Regions from separate parts of the Pseudoalteromonas sp. MMG013 genome, predicted to be linked through region 4. Evidence: predicted binding sites of a transcription regulator. Region 4 holds the regulator's gene; each other region holds the start of a gene.
What was found. The regulator sigma-54, encoded in region 4, starts transcription at its own class of promoters, with help from an activator protein. The targets are predictions, from matches to a motif close to GTTGGCACGNNNNTNGNNT.
Positions count from the first base shown of each region.

Region 1: a site for sigma-54 is predicted at 1,775-1,793, ahead of J8L98_RS08050 (DUF3192 domain-containing protein). Genes of this name have one in related genera too.
Region 2: a site for sigma-54 is predicted at 1,063-1,081, ahead of flhA (flagellar biosynthesis protein FlhA). Genes of this name have one in related genera too.
Region 3: a site for sigma-54 is predicted at 1,785-1,803, ahead of J8L98_RS16940 (DUF2884 family protein). Genes of this name have one in related genera too.

Region 1 is NZ_JAGJEE010000006.1:36,107-39,323, forward strand. It holds gene J8L98_RS08040 (ATP-binding protein) at 1-407, shown strand, start outside; gene J8L98_RS08045 (diguanylate cyclase) at 408-1,310, shown strand; gene J8L98_RS08050 (DUF3192 domain-containing protein) at 1,359-1,739, opposite strand; gene J8L98_RS08055 (D-2-hydroxyacid dehydrogenase) at 1,892-2,839, opposite strand; gene zntR (Zn(2+)-responsive transcriptional regulator) at 2,912-3,217, shown strand, end outside.
Region 2 is NZ_JAGJEE010000007.1:130,746-133,962, reverse strand. It holds gene flhB (flagellar biosynthesis protein FlhB) at 1-976, shown strand, start outside; gene flhA (flagellar biosynthesis protein FlhA) at 1,120-3,217, shown strand, end outside.
Region 3 is NZ_JAGJEE010000020.1:70,672-73,888, forward strand. It holds gene J8L98_RS16925 (LysR family transcriptional regulator) at 1-767, shown strand, start outside; gene J8L98_RS16930 (glutathione peroxidase) at 819-1,298, shown strand; gene J8L98_RS16935 (hypothetical protein) at 1,354-1,536, opposite strand; gene J8L98_RS16940 (DUF2884 family protein) at 1,840-2,622, shown strand; gene J8L98_RS16945 (PLP-dependent aminotransferase family protein) at 2,685-3,217, opposite strand, start outside.
Region 4 is NZ_JAGJEE010000005.1:54,908-58,124, forward strand. It holds gene rapZ (RNase adapter RapZ) at 1-176, opposite strand, end outside; gene J8L98_RS06890 (PTS sugar transporter subunit IIA) at 193-645, opposite strand; gene hpf (ribosome hibernation promoting factor) at 648-935, opposite strand; gene J8L98_RS06900 (RNA polymerase factor sigma-54) at 964-2,466, opposite strand; gene lptB (LPS export ABC transporter ATP-binding protein) at 2,523-3,217, opposite strand, start outside.

The DNA of each region.
Region 1 (3,217 bases), on a different contig from region 4:
TGAATGATTACTTAATTAAACCCGTTGAAAAAGGGTTATTAAGTGAGACATTAGCTCTTTATGTTACCGCAGAAATTCGGTTTTTTGATCGCGTATTTGCGCTTGAGCAAGTAATGGGTAAAGAACCGTTTTTAATCACAATGTTAGAAAAGTTTGCTAAGCTAAGTACAGAGTATTTACATCAGTTAGATAATTGTGAAAGTCATAAAGAGGTTTCATTATTAGCTCATAGTATCAAAGGCGCAGCTGCAGGGTTGGGGTTTTGCCGATTAGCCGAGGCAGCTAAGGTACTAGAATTACATATAAAAACCTTGAATAAAATACCAGATGAGGTGCTTGTTACAGATCTAAAAATGAGATTACAGCAAGTTGAGTTATTTTTAACGATAGGAAGTCTAGGGGATTAAATGCCAAAGATTGCTCGTATTTTGATTGTTGATGATGATCCGCTTAACCGCGTGGTTCTAGACAACACGTTATCTGAAGATTATCAAATATCACAATGTGAAAGTGCAGAGCAGGCGCTGGCGTTTCTATCTAGTCATGAGATAGATCTCATTATTTCAGATATTCGGATGCCAGGGATGTCTGGTTATGATTTATTAGAAAAACTAAAAACACAGCAACATACTTACGCAATTCCAGTCATTATTATTTCTGCAAGTAATAGCTATAATGATGAAGCAAAAGGCTTACAAATGGGAGCAATGGATTATATTACTAAACCATTCAGCCCGCTTATCGTTAAAGCAAGGGTGAAAAACCACCTAGCGATTAAGCAGAAGAATGATTTACTTGAAAAGTTAGCATCGATTGATGGTTTGACAGAGATTCCGAATAGACGTTTATTGGATGAAACACTGGCTAGAAACTGCCAGATGTGTGCGGAATATGAAAAAACGCTGAGCTTATTGTTGATTGATATTGATTATTTCAAAGAGTTTAATGAATTTTATGGTTATTCTGCTGGTGATGAGTGTTTGGTTAAAGTAGCACGCGCACTTGAGCATGTGACTATTGAGCACCTAGGGTTTGTGGCGCGCTATGATGGCGTTCGATTTGCGGCCATACTTACAGAAAGTACCAGTGACAGCGCCGAAAAAGTTGCATCTCAGATGCATGATGCAGTTGATAGCCTGTTAATAACCCATAGCACGTCGCCCATTTGTGCTCACTTAAGTATAAGTATCGGCATTGTACATATCACCACAAACTTTAATGACAATGAACAGCAAGTATTTAAGTTAGCGGATAGCGCCTTACAACAGGCACATCAACATCAAGAACGTATAGTATTAATCAATAGGTAAATCCTCACCTATTGATTAATCGTATTCAAGGCTTTATTTGACGTCTAGTTAAAGGTATTCAGACACCGCACTTGCGCCGTACCCAACCAGTTTGCCATTTTTAAATACCAATGGCGTGCATTCATCTTTGGTAATTTTACCGTCTGAATGTTTGCTGTTTGTGGCGAAATACAAGACTTGATACACGTTATCACCTTTATTGACTAAATCAGAAAACTCAGGCGTATCGAATTCTTGTAGAACCGTTTGATATGCAACGCCGTTCTTTAATCCGGTAATTTTATCTCTATTAGACTTCTGATGTTTTTGCCAACCAGAACCGCTATAGTCAGAAGCCCAGCTGTGTTCAGCTTCGCCATCTGAGACTGCGACAATACAGCCACTTAAGAAAGGTGTTGTTAGTAGTGCGGCTATAAGTAATTTCTTCATTTTTATTTGTTCCTGGATAGATAGTGTTTTTTTAATTGCAAATAATTTGCCAATTATTTTCAACATTAAAAATCAAAGGCTTACAGTTTTCTTTATTAAAAGGAATTTATATAGAAATCAAAAAATGGTTAATTTGATGATTTATTAGTGTTTTATACTACACGGTTGATATGTTCACCATTTAAAAAGCACTTGATATTGTTAGCAAGAGAATGGATTAATCTATCAATAGACTCTTCAGCAGCCCACGCATTATGCGGCGTTAGTAGTAGGTTATGACCTGAATATTCAAATAGCGGGTTATTCTTTTGGGCGGGCTCAATGGATAGTACATCTAGCGCAGCACCAGCAAGTTGCTGTTCATTTAAGGCACTGACTAATGCGAGTTCATTTACTATGCCACCGCGAGCTGTATTAATAAGTACGGCGGAAGGTTTTAGTTGTGCCAACACGGATGCGTTAAATAGATCTTTCGTTTCATCATTGAGAGGACAGTGAATCGAAATGATATCAGCAGATTTAATGGCATCTTTGAATGCCACTCTGCCCGCTCGGATTGAACGCGCATTGGGTCGTTCAGCTATGATCACGTGTGCACCAAAAGCCTGAGCCACGTTTGCAACGGCTTTGCCCAGTGTACCATAGCCAATAATAGCGAAGTTCTTGGCTGCGATTTCTTTTATTGGATAGTCTAAACGACAAAATATATCGCTGCTTTGCCATTGTCCATTTTTACAATCAGCAATATATCGATGCATATTACCCATTAAATTGCCCAGCAGTGTAAAGGTGTGTTGGACAACCGCCGAAGTTGAATACCCAGCAACATTACACACCGCGATGCCTTGTTTTTTGGCCGCACGTAAATCTATGTTGTTAGTGCCTGTGGCGGCAACGCAAATTAACTTTAATTTAGGCAGTGAGGCGAGTACCTTACTGTTGATGACAACCTTATTACTGACTATCACATCTGCGTCAATGCAGCGGGTAATTATTTGTTCGAGTGGCGTGTTCTGGTAAGTCACTAATTCACCGAGCACCGTTAGCGGTAACAGAGAGTTATTTGCGAGTGTTTTCGCATCTAATAGCACAATTTTCATAAACGACCTTTGCTATGCTTGACCTTGGGGTTTACTCTAAGGTTTATACTGTACCACAGTAAGGAGAAAGATATGAGAATAGGTCAATTATCTAACGCATTAGGCGTAACGACAGACACGTTACGTTATTACGAAACGCATGGTTTGTTAACGCCTTCTTCTCGAAACGACGCTGGGTATCGTTTGTACGATGAGACCCACCTAAAGCAAATGCACTTTATCCTACGCGCTAAAGAAGTCGGATTTAGTTTGCGAGAAATTCAGGAGCTGCTGCAAATAAAAATTGAAAAACAGCAGCGCCGTTGTGAAGAAGTAAAAGCGATTACACTACAAAAACGTGACTTGGTACGACAAAAAATTTCAGACTTACAACGCTTT
Region 2 (3,217 bases), on a different contig from region 4:
TATAGGTAAAGGTTTGTATAATATCATGGGTCGAGCATTAAGCTTAAATCGTAACGAAACGTATGATACAACTAAGATGTTTTCTATCTGGGGAGAAATGTTTTCAGAGCTTATTTTTCCGATGTCTATGTTTGTTTTTATCATTGCAGTTGCAGCTATTATTGGTAATACGCTGCTAGGCGGCTTTAATTTTAGTTGGCAAGCTGCAGCCCCAAAAGCGAGCAAGATGTCACCTGCAAAAGGCATAAAGAGAATCCTTGGGCCACAGGCTGGCGTAGAGCTGATAAAGGCATTGTTAAAGTTCGTGTTGGTTGCTGGATTTGCGATTTATCTGATTAATACTTTTTTTTATGAAATTTTGCATTTAAGTGTTGAGCAAATCCCAAGTAGCATCATTCACGCATTAGAGATATTGGCATGGATGTTCTTAGCCCTGAGTTGTACGTTAATTATTATTTCAGCCATTGATGCCCCATACCAAAGTTATAATCATCATAAGCAGCTTAAAATGACTTTACAAGAGGTCAAAGATGAATATAAGAACTCTGAAGGTGATCCGCAAATTAAAGCGCGTATTCGCCGAACTCAAAGGGAAATGTCTCAACGGAGAATGATGCAAGATGTACCAGATGCTGATGTGATTGTGACCAATCCAACCCATTACTCTGTTGCGTTAAAATATGATACCGAAAAAGCAGGCGCACCCATTGTATTAGCCAAGGGGGTTGACGAGTTGGCGATGCAAATTAGAAAGGTCGCAATAGGTAATGAAGTGCCTATTGTTGAATCACCAGCCTTAACACGTTCTTTATACCACACGACTGAAGTTGGTCAGCAAATACCAGATCAATTGTTTACAGCCGTAGCACAAGTACTCGCTTTTGTATTTCAGTTAAAGCGTTTTCAAAAGGGCCGTGGCAAGCGACCGACAGAGCTTAATGGTGATCTACCTATTCCCAATGAGTTGAAGCACTAAACTTCACGGCTTTTTTAGACAAGCGTAACATTTATTTATGCTCTACATTTTTCATCATTTCCTTATAAATTTAGGGTTAGTAACTTTATGGCGCATAATTTGCTTTCTACTAATCAGTGTCAATATTTTGTAGTTAGTAAGTTATGGATTTTAAAGCAGTTTTACAGCAAATCAATAGAGATAAAAAAGAATATGCAAAGGGTGTAGGTACCCCTCTAATGGTTCTGGCTGCGCTAGGCATGGTTATCTTACCGCTACCTCCTTTTCTACTAGATATTTTATTTTCTTTTAATATCGCGCTAGCACTAGTCGTATTATTGGTGACCGTTTACACCATGAAACCATTAGAATTTGGTATGTTTCCAGCAGTGTTACTTATTGCAACAATTATGCGATTGGCATTAAATGTTGCAAGTACACGAGTTGTTTTACTGGAAGGGCACAATGGTGGTGATGCGGCTGGTAAAGTAATTGAAGCATTTGGCTCAGTGGTAATCGGCGGAAATTACGCAGTTGGCTTAGTGGTCTTTTTAATTCTAATTATTATTAACTTTGTTGTAATCACTAAAGGTGCGGGGCGTATTTCTGAAGTATCAGCACGATTTACATTAGATGCGATGCCAGGAAAACAAATGGCGATAGACGCGGATTTAAATGCTGGCTTTATTAGTGCAGATGAGGCGCGGGCGAGACGAGATGAAGTAACCCGAGAAGCTGATTTTTATGGTTCAATGGATGGAGCAAGCAAGTTTGTAAAGGGCGATGCAATAGCAGGTATTGTGATTCTCGTTATTAATATTATTGGTGGTTTGTTTGTTGGTATGATCCAACATGATCTAGCGTTTGGTAAAGCGATGGAGGTTTATACTCTACTTACCATCGGAGATGGACTTGTGGCGCAATTGCCGTCGTTGCTTCTGTCTATCGGGACTGCAATTGTTGTAACCAGACAAAATGAATCCCACAATATGGGAGATCAATTTAAGGAGCAACTTGGAAATGAAAAGTCATTATCAATAGCTGCCGCGATTTTAATTGTTATGGGGCTTGTACCCGGGATGCCTCATGTTGCATTTTTGAGTTTAGGTGCATTACTCGGGTATTTAGCGTATTACACCCAGTCTCAAAAAATAAAAGTAGAGGAGGCAAAGCAAGCGGAAGAAGCCAAAGGTGGTGACATCGCAGCTCGAAAACAAGATCAAAAAGAGCTTGGTTGGGACGACGTTCAGCCTGTGGATGTTATAGGCCTTGAAGTTGGTTACCGACTAATACCATTGGTAGATCAAGCACAAGGTGGTGAACTATTAAGTAGAATTAAAGGTGTTCGTAAAAAGCTATCTCAAGAATTGGGATTTTTGGTTCCACCTGTACATATTAGAGATAATTTAGAGCTAGACCCAAATGCTTATAATATTACTTTAATGGGGGTTGGTTCAGGTGATGGAGAGCTAAAACATGGCGATGAACTTGCAATTAACCCAGGTCAAGTATTTGGTCCCATTAATGGTGTTGCGACCACTGATCCTGCTTTTGGTTTAGAGGCTGTTTGGATTAAGCCTGAACAAAAAGATGAAGCGCACTCGCTCGGGTATACTGTGGTTGATGCCGCAACAGTCGTTGCAACACATATAAGCCAATTGTTGACCAATAATGCATCATTATTATTAGGTCATGAGGAAGTTCAGAACCTATTGGATATTTTGGCGAAAAGTCATCCGAGACTTGTAGAAGGTTTGGTGCCAGATGTATTGCCCCTCACGACTATCGTTAAAGTATTACAAAACTTACTCAACGAAGGGGTCGCAATTAGAGATATGCGGTCAATAATTCAAACGCTTGTAGAGTATGGCCCTCGTAGTCAAGACCCAGATGTACTCACCGCTGCTGTACGAATCTCGTTACGACGATTGATTATTCAAGATGCAGTAGGAGCTGCGGAAGAAATCCCTGTCATAACATTGGCGCCTGAGTTGGAACAGATGTTGCATCAGTCACTTCAGAACGCAGGTGATGAAGGGGCAGGTATCGAACCAGGCCTTGCGGAGCGGCTTCAAGAATCGTTACGAGAAGCGCATCAAACGCAAGAAATGTTAGGTGACCCGTCTATTTTATTAACCTCAGGTATGTTGAGAAGTGTGCTCTCAAGATTTGTTAAACATACAATACCTGGACTTCGAGTGATGTCATATCAAGAAGTACCAGATGAAAGGCAAATCAAGATTGTGAGCTCAGTTGGACAAT
Region 3 (3,217 bases), on a different contig from region 4:
GACAAATTCAACAGTTAGAGCAGCGTCTTGGTACCATATTAATTCATCGCACCACACGTACCCAAAACCTTACCGATAGTGGTCGGGAATATGCGATTAAGCTTAAAGTTATTCAGCAGGAGCTAGTCGATGCAACAAATCATATTCAGGGTATTCAAAGGCAACCCAAAGGGTTAATTCGCATCAGTGGGGCTGGGGATTTTGTCGCCAACAGCATCGCCCCCATTGTTGCTGAGTTTTTAAAACGTTACCCTGAGGTCAGCATAGAGTTTGATTTTAATAATCGAAATATTGATTTAATAGAAGAGGGGTTCGACTTAGCCATTCGCTTTGGCAGGCTTCAAGATTCGAACCTCATCGCGCGAAAGTTGTGTCATCGTCCTATGAGTCTTGTCGCTAGCCCTGAATACATAGCAAACACCCCTATCCCAATTCATCCCTATGAATTGGTCAATCACAACTGTTTAATTGCTATTAATAACCGCTGGCGGTTTAATATTACTCAGCAAGTGAAAGAGATTAAAGTAACAGGCAATTGGCGTAGCAACAATCCGCACGCTATTCTCAAGGCATGTATACAAGGGTTAGGAATTGCACATTTAGCACAAGATATTGTTACCGAGTCTATTGCAAGTGGCAGGCTCATTTACCTTTTGCCAGACTTTCAAGTGCAAGATAATGCCACGTGGCTAGTTTACCCACGCAAAGATCTCATGCCGTATCGAGTACGGTTATTAATTGAGTTTTTACTCGAACACGTTAATTAAGTGTATGCTAGAGTAGTTGTTATCATTAAAAACCCAAAAATAGGACCTCTTATGGATACCTTTTATCAGTTTTCTGCCACCACATTACAAGGCCAACCATTCGACTTCTCGTCTTTGCAAGGTAAAACGGTGCTGATTGTAAACACAGCAAGTGAATGTGGCTTAACACCGCAATACGAAGGGTTACAAGCGCTACATCAGCAGTATGCTGAACAAGGGCTGGTGATAATCGGCTTTCCCTGTAATCAATTTGGTCAACAAGAACCCGGTAGTCCAGAACAAATTCAGCAAGGTTGCTTAATTAATTACGGGGTTGATTTTACCATCATGGAAAAAATTGACGTCAATGGAGAGCATACTCACCCTGTCTATATTTACCTTAAAGCACAGCTACCCGGCCTGTTTGGGCAACGGATCAAGTGGAACTTTAGTAAATTTTTAATTAACAAAGCAGGGCAGCCAATCAAACGTTATGCCCCCACCACAAAGCCCAATAAGCTACGCAATGACATTGAAAAAGCGCTAGCATAGCGCTTAAGGTTAAAGGCACCATACTTCTGAGCTTATTTATATCTGATACACTTACCTACTCCAAATAATCAAAATCGCTATCACCAACATCTTTACGCAACCGCTTCTGCTCAAGATAGTCCTCAATCTTACGTTTCACTTTACGTCTTTGCTTATCATGTTGATTTCGCTCTAACTCATCAAATTCACTAGCTGTAAAATCATCATCAAGCCCATCATATGAATATGTTTTACCCACAGTCTGCTCCAATCACGTTACAAAAACAGCGTAGCCACGTTCATCAAGTGGCTTACTGCTGTTCACTTCTTAGTGTTTAGTTCGAAATTACCATTCTGAACAATGAGAATTTTTTATCGTGTAAATAGAAAATACTTATCCATCATTTTTTATGGTCAACTTCGCTAACATTTAGTCTTCTTTACCATTTAACCAGCTCTTTCATCACAACTAAAAAGCGTACGCGATTGATAAATAACAAAAATAAAATTGGCACTCATCTTGATTATTAAAAACTAACCCAATTAAAATCAAGGCATTGTCATGAAAAAATTACTTATTCTCGGCGCATTTATTACCAGCTCTAGCGCATTTGCAACCCATAGCCACTCGTTGCAATTCAACTCCGACGAGTGCCAGGTTAAGTTCAAAAATGATGTAATGATCACACCAGAACAATTACACATCACCACGGCACAACAAAGGAAGTGGACAATTAATGACAGTGGGGACGTATTAAAGGATGGTGAAAGAGTGTCCCTAACACCAACACAACAAGATGCCATGCGCAACTACGCTGACTCGTTACGCGTTCAGTTACCAAAAGTAGCAAATATTGCGCTAGAAGGTGTAAAAATAGCTAGGGTAGCATTAGATGAAGTAAGCAATGCACTACAACTAAACAGTCTGGATTCTATCGGCTCCGTACTCGATGAGCTGCATCTTGAAATTAACGAGACCTTCTACCAAGACGGTGCTTTTGTTATGGGGAAGCAAACATTTGACCAATTTGGTAATAACTTCGACCAACAGTTTGAAGAACGGATCGAATCAGCACTCCAAGGTGCCATGATGGAGTCTATTGGTAGTATTTTAGTGGCAATTGGGTCTGAAATGACGAATTCAAATGGTGATATGAGTAGCTTCGAGCAACGCATGGAGACTATGGGACAAGCCATAGAAGAAAAAGTTGAAATGCAAGCTCGAGTCATAGAAAAGCAAGCAAATCAACTATGCGGTCAATTTGAAGACATAGCCCAAAAAGAACAACAGTTAAGCCAAAATATTCCCGAGTTTGCAGGTTACTCTGTTTTTAACACCCAATAAAGGTAGCCAATACGCAACGTTGAAAAACTATCTCCCAACTGAAATAGTCAGTCATTAACTGGCTATTTTTTTGCTTCAGGTAAAAGCTGACCTAATAAAGCAATGGCCTGCTCTACAACCTCACTCCATACTAAGCCATAACTCATGCGTATACATGATTCATATTGCGTACCCGCGCTAAACAGTACACCAGGTGTAATACTGACCCCTTGTGTAATGGCCAATTGAAACAATTTGGAGCCGCTATATTGACGACCCAAGTCGACCCAAATAACACACCCCCCTTGTGGATCGCTCAATCGTACTGAACTTGGAAAATATCGACGCAATGCAGCAACCATCTGCGCTTTATTATCTAGTAAGCGCTTACGCATCAGCTTTAGATGCCGGTCATATTCTCCACCAGCCAAATAGTCAGCTAGCACCCATTGATTCATCAATGAACTGGAGCAACTTAACGCTCGTTTTAAACGCCGTGCTTTTGCAATATGAGGACCCGCCACCATCCAGCCAACACGATAGCTTGGCGCTGCCGTTTTTGAAAAAGAGGCGCATGTAATAACATGGCCCGATGATGTAAAACACTGAGCAGGCT
Region 4 (3,217 bases):
TTACGCACATCAATACTGACTGCAATTTTGTCATAGCTCTCAGACACGCTTCTAACCAAAGACGGAAGTAAATTGACAGGAATATTGTCAACACAATAGTAGCCTAAATCTTCTAACACTCTTAATGCAACGGACTTCCCAGAACCAGAGCGACCACTAATAATGATTAATTCCACAATTATCCCCTATTTACTAATCTTGAGCCTTAATAATACTATAGAGCTCGGTATCATTGCTGGCATGTCTCAATTGCTTACAGAACTCTTTATCTTTTAAGCTTTCAGCAATTGCAGCGAGTGTTTTCAGATGCTGTTGATTATCACCTTCAGGTACAATGAGTGCAACAAAAATATCGACTGGACGATTGTCTATGGCATCGAATGGAACTGATTTTTTACTAACTAATATCATCGCAAAAACTTGTTCGATACCTTGCATTCTGCCATGTGGAATAGCGATGCCTTTACCAATTCCAGTACTGCCTAGCTTCTCTCGTGACATGAGCGCAGATAAAACATCATGCTGTTCTAGGTGGGGTAACTGTTCATGTGTAAGTTCGCTAACGTATTCGAGAATACGTTTTTTGCTATTAAAAAGGACCGCAGCTTTACTGCAGTCCTTGTTGATTATTGAGCTAAGTTTCATGGTTAATGTCGAGTAAGCTTTTCTTTGTGTTTGATTACTTGTCTGTCTAGCTTGTCAACCAAACCATCAATAGCAGCATACATATCTTGATGCTCGGTAGAGGCAAATACTTCTGCTCCGCTTAAGTGTAAGGTCGCTTCGGCTTTTTGTACGAGTTTTTCAACATCTAAAATCACATGCACATTATTGATATGATCAAAGTGCCTTTCTAGCTTCGCAAACTTGGTGTTGACATAGTCTCTTAGTGATTCAGTTACTTCTACGTGACGACCAGTTAAATTTAGTTGCATAAGCATTTTCCTTCTTTGGTATTACGTCTTATATCAAGCTTTTACGCTGATTCGACGGTGGAATGGCTAACGACTCCCGATATTTTGCTATCGTACGTCGGGCCACTTTGATTCCTTGCTCTGCCAATATATCCGCAATTTTGCTATCACTTAATGGCTTAGCAGTATTTTCGGCGGCAATGAGCTTTTTGATCAATGCTCTAATCGCTGTGGAAGAGCATTCACCTCCGTTTTCGGTACTCACATGGCTCGAGAAGAAATATTTCAACTCAAAAATGCCCCTAGGTGTGTGCATATATTTTTGTGTTGTGACACGTGAAATAGTGGATTCATGCATCTCTACCATTTCAGCCACATCATTTAGCACCATAGGTTTCATTGCTTCAGGGCCATGTTCAAAGAATGCCTGTTGTTGCTGCACAATGCAATTAGTTACTTTCATTAACGTATCATTGCGGCTTTCTAAGCTTTTAATAAACCATTTAGCTTCTTGTAAATGCGAGCGAATAAATTGACTATCAGTGCTTGATTTCATTGAGCGAGACATCGCCGCATAGTGATCATTGACTCTAATTTTCGGCATTGAATCAGGGTTTAATTCAACTAACCATCGGCCTTTCACTTTTTTCACAGAGACATCTGGTATGACATATTCAGACTCTTCACGGATGATACTGGCCGCAGGTTTTGGATTTAAGCTGTGTATTAGAGTCATGACTTCTTTTAAATCGGACTCTTTCAGCTTAGTCTTTTTCATTAGCGTTCGATAGTCTCGACTTGCAAGTAAGTCGATATGTTCGGTGAGCACATGTTTAGTATGTTCCAGCCAAGGTGTACTTTTATCAAACTGATTAAGCTGGATACATAAACATTCTTGCAAGCTACGAGCAGCAATGCCGACGGGGTCAAATAATTGAATGCGTTTCAGGACAGCCTCAATTTCATCAAGTTCAATGGCATCTTCTGAACTCTCGTCATTAAGGCTTTCTAAGATTTCATCGGTCGATAAGGTTAATAAACCACCATCATCCACGGCTTCCACAATGGCGACAGCGATCCCTCTATCAGTATCACTAAACGGGGTCAGTTCTAGTTGCCACATTAAGTATTCATGGAGCGATTCGGTGGTTGCGCCTTGGTACATGTTTTCGTCTTCAGGCATAGGGCCGCTGCTTGTTGCTGGTGCAGCACTCATGTATTCATCCCATGTGACATCCATCGCAAGTTCTTCGCTAACAGTGTCTTTACTCATAGCCGCGTCTGCATCAAGCTCATAGTCACTGACTGGAGCTTCTTCAATACTGTCTGAATTAGATTCTTCTTTCGAGAGCTCTTTATGTTCTTTTTCTATATTTTCGTTGTCGTTTTCATGCTCTGATTCTTCAACTTCCAGTAATGGGTTGCTGTCCAAGGCTTCTTGGATTTCTTGTTGGAGATCTAGCGTGCTCAATTGCAACAAGCGGATAGCCTGTTGTAATTGGGGTGTCATGGTTAATTGCTGACCCATGCGCAGCTGTAACGATTGCCTCATGTATCTCTAACAATCCTTTCTATTAATCAATTATTAAAATTACCTAGATACTATAACTATAGCCTGAATTGTTCACCTAGGTAGACATCTCGAACAGTTTGATCGGCAAGCACGTGTTCTGGAGTACCTGATGCAATTAATTCACCATGTGAAACTATGTATGCTTTTTCGCACACATCAAGTGTTTCTCGTACATTATGATCTGTGATCAGAACACCTATACCGCGTTTTTTTAAATGTTCGATAATTTTCTTTATATCTAACACCGAAATTGGGTCAACACCAGCAAAAGGCTCATCTAACAGGATAAATTTTGGGTTTGCGGCTAAAGCGCGAGCAATTTCGACTCTTCGACGTTCACCTCCTGACAATGCCATACCTTGACTTGTACGTATATGTTGGATGTTGAATTCATCTAATAATTCATTAAGAATTTGCTCTCGATCAGGTTTACTCAGTTCATTACGAGTTTCTAAAATAGCCATTAAGTTCTGGTAAACGGTTAACTTTCGAAAGATGGAAGATTCTTGCGGTAAATAACCGATGCCTAGCCTTGCTCGACTGTGCATCGGTAACAGGGTGATATCGTGGTCATCAATTGTTACGGTACCGTTATCGCTTGGCACTAATCCAACAATCATATAAAAACTGGTCGTTTTACCTGCCCCGTTGGGGCCTAGCAAGCCAACAATACTGCCTGCCTCGACGGCAAGGCTGACATTTTTTACGACTTGTCGTCCTTTGTAGCTTT